2 regions of the Micromonospora sp. SH-82 genome follow, and region 2 is predicted to be linked to the other one. Evidence: predicted binding sites of a transcription regulator. Region 2 holds the regulator's gene; the other holds the start of a gene.
What was found. Region 2 encodes HspR, which represses chaperone genes until heat shock. Its sites were predicted from a motif close to TTGAGTNNNNNNNACTCAA; they were not measured.
Positions count from the first base shown of each region.

Region 1: the regulator HspR is predicted to act here: its motif matches at 1,943-1,961, upstream of lon (endopeptidase La).

Region 1 is NZ_CP148049.1:4,120,480-4,124,893, forward strand. Features, by position in the region: gene WHN02_RS18325 (hypothetical protein) at 1-1,119, shown strand, start outside; gene WHN02_RS18330 (histone-like nucleoid-structuring protein Lsr2) at 1,228-1,572, opposite strand; gene lon (endopeptidase La) at 1,985-4,315, shown strand.
Region 2 is NZ_CP148049.1:1,176,817-1,181,230, reverse strand. Features, by position in the region: gene WHN02_RS05470 (cation:proton antiporter) at 1-208, shown strand, start outside; gene WHN02_RS05465 (hypothetical protein) at 393-824, shown strand; gene WHN02_RS05460 (hypothetical protein) at 836-1,237, opposite strand; gene WHN02_RS05455 (heat shock protein transcriptional repressor HspR) at 1,367-1,753, opposite strand; gene dnaJ (molecular chaperone DnaJ) at 1,845-3,032, opposite strand; gene grpE (nucleotide exchange factor GrpE) at 3,112-3,864, opposite strand; gene dnaK (molecular chaperone DnaK) at 3,913-4,414, opposite strand, start outside.

The DNA of each region.
Region 1 (4,414 bases), 2.9 Mb from region 2:
ATTTCGTCTGCGCAGGACCGGCCCGCGGTTAAGAAGCCGGTGGCTGCGGAGTGCGTGGCACCCCCGCAGGGGGCGGCCGACAGGAACGGCAGTGGCATCACTGTCAACGAGCAGAACGGCCGGGAGGTCCGCAACTACTGGGGCGACGGACAGATGTCCAAGGCCCAGTGTCAGTCGCTGCAGGCCGGCAACGCGATCGCGACGATCAGCTGCCCGGACCCCACCGACCGGTTGCCCCGGGAGATCCCGGCCCGGGCACAGCGTGAGGTGTCGCGCAACCTCGCCCTGCTGACCACCCAGATCGAGGAGGCCAACCGGCGTCTGGCGGCCGAGGGTCGCAAGGGGCAGGGCTTCGTCGACAACGCGATCCTGGGGCCGCTGGCCGCCAAGCGGAAGGCGACGCTGGACCGGATCGCCATCGCCATCGGCCGGGTCGCCGAGCGGCCGCAGGGCCTCGCCGAGTTGGCGACCTGTCAGGTCGTCAACGTCAATCCCAACAACGGGAACAACAACGGCGGCAACAACGGCGGCAACAACAACGGCGGGAACAACGGGGGCAACAATCCCAACAACGGGCTGGACGTGCTCGCCCAGGACTGCGAGAGCAGCCGCCTGGAGGCGCACGACGGTTTCCAGCGCGGTGACCGGTGCGTCAGCACCTCCTTCGGCGAGGTCGGCAGCGCCGGCAACAACCCGTCCCTGCTGATCACCGAGTTCCCCGAGCAGGTGCAGGCCAACCAGGCGTTCACCCTGCGGGTCTCGACCCGCAACCTGGTGCGCGACCGGTTCCTCCCGGCCGGCCAGGGCGGCTACTACCTCGAGGGTTCGGTGCTCAACGGGGAGGGCCTGACCCGAGGGCACTTCCACAGCGCCTGCCGGATGCTCGGCGACACCAACCAGGCGCCGGACCCGGCGCCCGCGCCGGCGTTCTTCGTGGCGACCGAGGACGGGGCCGGTGGACGCAACCCGGACGAGGTCGCGATCCAGGTCCCGGGTCTGCCCCAGGAGGGTGTCGCCCAGTGCGCGGTGTGGGCCGGTGACGGCTCCCACCGGGTCCCGATGATGGAGCGGGCCAACCAGACCCCCGCCTTCGACGTGGTGCGGATCCAGGTCGGCTAGTCGACCGGTGGTGCGCAGAAGCCGCCCGGGAACCCTCCCGGGCGGCTTCTGCGCGTCGTGTCGCCGGTGCCCGTCGGGACGGGGAACCGGTGTGAACGTCACACGAGGTCAGCGGTTCTTGTACGCCTCGACCACCGAGACCGGGATTCGACCCCGCTCGGAAATCTCGTGCCCGTTCTTGGCCGCCCATTCCCGGATCGCCCGGTTCTGCTCGCGGTCCATTCCGGTGATCGGACGGCCACCCCGGCGCCCCGGACGGCTGCTCTCGACCGGCCCGCGTCCGATCCTGCGGCCGGCATTGATGTACGGGTCGAGGGCCTTGCGCAGCATCCCCGCGTTCTCGTCGGAGACGTCGATCGTGTAGGTGACGCCGTCGAGGCTGAACTCGACGGTGCGGTCGGCCTTTCCGCCGTCGAGGTCGTCGGTCAGAACCGTGATTACTTTCCTTGCCATCGCCCATTACTCCCTGTGTGTGGCGGGTGTGGGTAAAAGTTTGACCCACCGGCGGGCAATACCGCAACAATATGCGTGCCTTCATTCGGCGGGTCGTCATTGCCGGGCTGTTAAGCCGTTCGTCACCTGTGGAAAGTGCCCGGTCAGGCGCTCCTCAATCACCCTGTGGGGTCGACGGGTCCGGCGAGTGCTCGCGTTCGCCCGCGACTCCCGAGCGTGAAACTTCCGCAACCGCGCTGCCCACTTTTGCTCATGCTTCTGTCCGTGAATTCGCAGCAGGTGCCGGAGCGGGTCGTACGGTCGGCCGACGATCTCCCACCACCTGCGTGTCCCGGGTCACACCGAGGAACAAGCGGGCCGGGCCGGGGACTTGAGTCAGACACGCTCAAGTCAACCTGATGGCAGGTGTCCGATGGCAACTCTTCCGGTACTACCCCTGACCGACGCCGTCCTGCTGCCCGGGATGGTCGTCCCGGTGACCCTCGACCCGAGCACCCAGGCCGCCGTCGACGCCGCCCGCGCCACCGGCGACCAGCGGCTGCTCGCCGTACCCCGCATCGACGGGGAGTACGGCCCGGTCGGCACCGTCGCCACCATCGAGAAAGTCGGCCGGTTGCCCGACGGCGAACCCGCCGCTGTCGTGAGAGGCCTCACCCGAGCCCGGATCGGGTCCGGCGTACCCGGCCCCGGCGCCGCCCTCTGGGTCGAGGCGGCGACCCTGACCGAACCCGCCCCGGCCGGACGGGCCCGGGAACTCGCCCGCGAGTACCGCGCCCTGATGACCTCCGTGCTGCAACAGCGGGGGGCGTGGCAGGTCGTCGACGCCATGGAGCGGATGACCGACCTGTCCGAGCTGGCCGACTCCGCCGGCTACGCGCCCTGGCTCACCCTGACGCAGAAGACCGACCTGCTCACCGCCCCGGACGTCACCGCCCGGCTGGAACTGCTCGTCGGGTGGGTCCGTGAGCACCTTGCCGAGCAGGAGGTCACCGAACGGATCAACACCGACGTCCGGGAGGGGCTGGAGAAGTCCCAACGGGAGTTCCTGCTGCGTCAGCAGCTCGCCGCCATCCGCAAGGAACTCGGCGAGGAGGAGCCGGACGGTTCCGCCGACTACCGCGCCCGCGTCGAGGGCGCCGACCTTCCGGAGAAGGTCCGCGAGGCGGCACTGCGTGAGGTCGGCAAGCTGGAACGGGCCAGTGACGCCTCACCGGAGGCGGGCTGGATCCGTACCTGGTTGGACACGGTCCTGGAGATGCCGTGGAACGCCCGTACCGAGGACGACACCGACCTGGCCGCGGCGCGGGCCGTGCTCGACGCCGACCACGCCGGACTCGCCGACGTCAAGGACCGGATCCTGGAGCACCTCGCCGTGCGCAACCGGCGCGCCGAACGTGACCTCGGGGTGGTCGGTGGACGGGGATCCGGCGCCGTCCTCGCCCTGGCCGGCCCGCCCGGCGTCGGCAAGACCAGCCTCGGTGAGTCCGTCGCCCGGGCCCTCGGCCGCAACTTCGTCAGGGTCTCCCTCGGCGGCGTCCGCGACGAGGCCGAGATCCGGGGGCACCGGCGCACCTACGTCGGGGCGCTGCCCGGCCGGATCGTCCGGGCATTGCGGGAGGCCGGTTCGTCGAATCCGGTGGTCCTCCTCGACGAGGTGGACAAGCTCGCCGCCGGCTACGCCGGTGACCCGGCCGCCGCCCTGCTGGAGGTGCTCGACCCGGCGCAGAACCACACCTTCCGGGACCACTACCTGGAGGTCGACCTCGACCTGTCCGACGTGCTCTTCCTGGCCACCGCCAACGTGGTCGAGGCGATCCCCGGCCCCCTGCTGGACCGGATGGAACTGGTCGCCCTGGACGGGTACACCGAGGACGAGAAGGTGGCCATCGCCCGTGACCACCTGCTGCCCCGACAGCGGGAACGGGCCGGTCTCACCGCCGACGAGGTCACCGTCACCGACGCCGCACTCGCCCGGATCGCGGGGGAGTACACCCGGGAGGCCGGCGTACGGCAGCTGGAGCGGTCCCTGGCGAAGATCCTGCGCAAGGTGACCGTGGCGCTGGCCACCGACAGCGAACCGGTCCGGGTCGACGTCGAGGACCTGGCCCGCTACCTGGGTCGACCCAAGCACACCCCGGAGTCGGCAGAGCGTACCGCCGTGCCCGGTGTCGCCACCGGGCTGGCCGTCACCGGCGCCGGTGGGGACGTCCTGTTCGTCGAGGCGTCCAGCATGGAGGGCGAGCCGGGGTTGACCCTGACCGGTCAGCTCGGGGAGGTGATGAAGGAGTCCGCCCACATCGCCCTGTCCTACCTGCGGTCGAACGGGCGGCGGCTCGGCCTCGACCCGAACGCCCTCGCCGGTCGACGGATCCACCTGCACGTGCCGGCGGGCGCGGTCCCCAAGGACGGCCCCAGCGCTGGTGTCACGATGGTCACCGCGCTGGCCTCGTTGGCCGGTGGCCGCCCGGTCCGCCCCGAGTTCGGGATGACCGGCGAGGTGACCCTCTCCGGCCGGGTGCTACCCGTCGGCGGGGTGAAGCAGAAGCTGCTCGCCGCCCACCGGGCCGGGCTCACCGAGGTCGTCGTCCCGGAACGCAACGAGCCGGACCTCGACGACCTTCCCACCGAGGTACGGCAGGCGCTCACCATCCACACCCTCGCCGACGTCGCCGACGTGCTCGCCCTGGCGCTGCGCCCGGCCGACGCCGACACTCCCACCGGAGACGCCCTCACCGCCGCCTGAGCCCGTCCGGACGGTCCCGCCCCGCGCACAGCGCACGGGGTGGGACCCGTCCGCGTAGGGTCTGCGTCGACCGTCGGAGGGCGACCCGCGCCGACCCGG
Region 2 (4,414 bases):
GGGCGAGTTCGCCATCGTCATCGCCGGACTCGCGGTGTCCGCCGGGACCGTGGAGCCGAAGTTGGCAGCGCTGGCCACCGCGTACGTACTGATCACGGTGGTCACCGGCCCGATGCTGGCCCGCCTGCCCGACACCGTCTGGTTCAAGCAGTGGCTACGGGGGCGAGCCGACAACCGGGTACGACAACCGCTGCCCACCCCGGACTGACCTTGATCACTGCCTGCACCGAGTCGGCCGTACGGCCCGAACCGGTGACCCGACCGTCACCCGATTCTTCCCGACCGGAGACTTCCGCAGGTCACCGCTGCCGCGCTACCGTTCGGCCCGAGCATCGAGGATCTGCGGAACGGCCGGTACCTCCGCGGGCGGGGACGCGGGGAAGGTTGTCCGGTTGAGCGTGCAGGGATCGACCTTCCACGGGTTCGCCAATCCCGTCGACCCATCCCCGGCGGAGCTGCGGGCCTGGGCGTACCGGCCGGACTCGGTGCAGCTGACCACCATGCCCCAGGACTGGGACCTCCTGGTCGCCGGGGACCGGCTGATCACGACCCTCTTCGACCTGGCGATGGATCCGGCCTGCCCGGCCCGCCGGTTCGCCCTGCACTGCCTCTACATCTACGCCGGCGACGGGATCCGGACCGACTTCCGCGCCCAGCCCCGGCGTCGCCTCCGCAAACTCCTCGAACAGGCCGAACGCAACGGCGACGAACTCATGCTGACCTGGGCGTACAACGCCCGGACCCTGATGGCCCAGCCGGGCCTGTTCGTCTACCGGGACTGGTGCGAGGGCGGCCTGGTCCGGGAGAACCGCCGCCTCGGCTGACCCGGCCCGACCTACTGCTCGGCTCGGCCCGCCGGTCGCGCCCGTTCGTCGCTGCGGCCCGCCGGTGCCCGGTTGGCCGTCGGGGCCCTGTCGATCGGGGACCGGTTCAGCTGTCGACCCCGGTCGCCGGGGCCGTCACCCCGGGAACCGGTTGCCGTCCGGCCCGGCTCCGAGCCGACGGACTTCCCGACCGGAGCGGATGCGGTGGACCCGCCCGCCGTGGCAGCCCGGTCGGAGCCGGTGGGCCGGTCGGACGCCGTGGGGCGGTCGGCTTCTCGGGCCGGTTCGGGTCGGGGCCGTCGGTTGGCGAAGCGGTCGTCGCTGATCCGGTCGAACTTCTGCCGGATCGTCTCGGCGACCTGGTCGAGCCGCTCCTCGGCCTCCTGCGCCACCCGCTTGGCAGACTTGACCACGGTTCCCCCTCGCCGAGCGATTAGCCCGAATTTGTGCCATTAAGCCCGATACGAGGGTATACGGAACGGCCCGGTCCGCGCCGGAGAATCGGCGGACCGGGCCGGCGTACGACCGACGGGGTGGCGAGGTCAGCGCTCCGGCTGCCGCCGGGGCCGCCACACCACAAGCGCGGTCGAGGTCTGCGTGGTCTGGACCAGGTCACGCCCGGGGAACCGGGCCAACATCTCCAGCTCCGCCACCCGGCGGTACGCGGCGTCCAACTCCGCCTCCAGCCGGGCCGCCCGCTGCTGCGCCTGGTCCAGGAGTTGCTCCAGACCGATGATCCGTTTGATCCCGGCGAGGTTCACCCCGTCGTCCTGGCTGAGGCGCTGCACCTCACGCAGCAGCACCACGTCCCGGACGCTGTACCGCCGACCGCCACCGGCGGCCCGGCCCGGCTGCACCAGCCCCAACCTGTCGTACTGCCGCAGGGTCTGGGGATGCATCCCGGCCATCCGCGCCGCGACCGAGATCATCAGTACCTTGGCGTCGTAGGCAGGATCGTCCGAACCGGCGTACTCGTTCGACGTCACCGCGCTCACCTCCGCGTGCACCAACCACCATGGCTCATCCGTTGCGACGTACCCGGACGTCGAGATGTTCCCGGGCAGCCGAGGGCGTCTGCTCGTCGAACGCCTGCAACGCCTCCCTCGCGGTGTCGGAGACCGTCGCCGGCACCACCACGTCCAGGGTCACCAGCAGGTCACCGGCGGGTCCGTCCCGGCGGGCGACCCCTTTGCCCCGGGCCCGCAGGACCCGTCCGCTCGGGGTACCCGGCGGAACCCGCAGGGTCACCGCCCCGTCCAGGGTCGGCACCCGGAGATCCGTACCGAGGACCGCCTCGGGGAACGTGATCGGCACGGTCAGGGTCAGGTCGTCCCCGGTGCGGCCGAACAGGTCGTCCGGGCGGACCTTCACGTGCACGAAGAGGTCACCGGGGGAACCGCCCCGCTCCCCGGGCTCGCCCCGACCGGTCAACCGGATCCGCTGGCCGTCGGCGACCCCGGCGGGGAACCGGACGTTCAGGGTCCTGGTCTTCGTCACCCCGCCGGTGCCCCGGCACTCCGGGCACTTCTCGTCGACCACAGTGCCGACGCCCTGACAGTTGCGGCACGGCTCGGAGAAGGCGAACGCGCCCTGGTTCCGGGTGGTCACCCCGGCACCGTGGCAGACCTGACAGGGCCGTGGCTGGGTGCCGGGCTTGGCTCCGTCGCCACCACAGGTGTCACAGACCCCCGGGGCGCGCAGGGACAGCGGGAGCGTCACCCCGCGTACGGCGTCGGTGAAGTCCAACGCCACCTCGGCCTCGACGTCGCGTCCCCGGGTCGGACCGGCCGCCCGACCCGTTCCACCACCGGCACCGCCGGAGAAGATCGAGCTGAACAGGTCGGAGAAGTTCCCTCCCCCGAAACGCCTGTCACCGGCACCGGCGCCGCCGGCCGCCTGACCGAACAGGTCGGAGACGTCGAACGGCGCCCCGCCCTGACCGGTCCGGGCACCACGCCGGAACGCGCCGGAGCCGAACAACGAGCGCATCTCGTCGTACTCCCGGCGGCGTGCGGGGTCGGAGAGCACGTTGTACGCCTCGGACGCGGCCTTGAACCGTTCCTCGGCCCTCGGATCACCCGGGTTGTGGTCCGGGTGCGACTCGCGGGCCAGTTTCCGGTACGCCTTCTTGATCTCATCCGAGGAGGCGGACTTGTCCACACCGAGTACGGCGTAGAAGTCCTTCTCGATCCAGTCCTTGGAACTCAACCGTCCACCCCCTGCCAGACGTGACCCGGCCGTCCCGCCCGTCTGTCGACGGACGGGACGACCCGGCCACGGATTCGTACTATTCCGGGTCGGCGACAGCGACCATCGCCGGTCGCAGCAGCCGCTCGCCGAGCAGGTAGCCCCGGCGCATGACCTGGACGCAGGTCGGTTCGGTGACGTCGGCGGAGGTCTGGTGCGCGACCGCCTCGTGCCGGGTCGGGTCGAACGCGTCGCCCTGCTCACCGAAGGGCGTGAGCCCGAACTTGCCCACCGCCGTGGTGAGCTGTTCGGCGACGGTGCCGAACGGGCCGACCAGATCGCCGTGCTCGCGAGCCCGGTCCAGGTCGTCGAGGATCGGCAGGAGCGCGGCCAGCACGGAGCCGGTCGCCTGTTCCTGGACCACCGAACGGTCCCGGTCCACCCGCTTGCGGTAGTTGGCGTACTCCGCCGTCACCCGTTGCAGGTCCCGGGTCCGCTCGTCCAGGTCGGAGCGGAGCGCCTCCAGTTCCGCACCGAGCGGCGCGGCGGACTCCGTCGACTCCGCCGGCTTGGCGCTCTCGACCGGCTCGGCCGGAGCGTCCACCACCGCCGGACCGGCGGGGGCCACCTCGACCTCGATCTCGTCGACGACGACCTCGGCCTCCTCGACGAGACCCTCGGCCGGGGCCTCGGCGGCCGCGTCGGCCGCCACCGGCTCCACCGTCTCGCTGATCTTGCGATTGTTCCGGACGACGACCCGCGGCTGATCTTCGGCGGCGTGCTTGCCAGGCGCGGAGCCACCCGACCCCGAACCGGTCTCCTCCGGGTCGGCGGCTCGTGGCTTCTCCGTCATGGGGTCACCTCGATCCTTGTGCGATGAGTTCGGGTCGGGGACGGCCTGTCACTTCTTGTCCTCGTCCACGATCTCGGCGTCGACCACGTCGTCCGGGCCACCGGCGGGCTTGGTGCCACCGGCCGCACCGGCCGCACCGGTCGGACCACCAGCACCGGCGGGACCGGCCCCGGGGTCGCCCGCACCCGCACCGGGCTGCTCGCCCTGCTCGCCCTGCTGGGCGTAGAGCAGCGAACCGGCCTGCTGGGAGACCTGCGCCAACCGCTCGTGCGCCGACTTGATCTTCTCGATGTCGGTGCCGCCGAGGGCGCCACGCAGCTCACCGAGGGCCTCGTTGAGCTGGTCGCGGTTCTCCGAGGGGAGCTTGTCGCCACTCTCGGCGAGGAACTTCTCGGTCTGCCACTGGAGCGCCTCGGCCACGTTGCGGGTCTCGGCCTCCTCGCGGCGACGCTTGTCCTCCTCCGCGTGCTCCTCGGCGTCCCGACGCATCCGCTCGATGTCGTCCTTCGGCAGCGAGGAGCCGCCGGTGATGGTCATCTTCTGTTCCTTG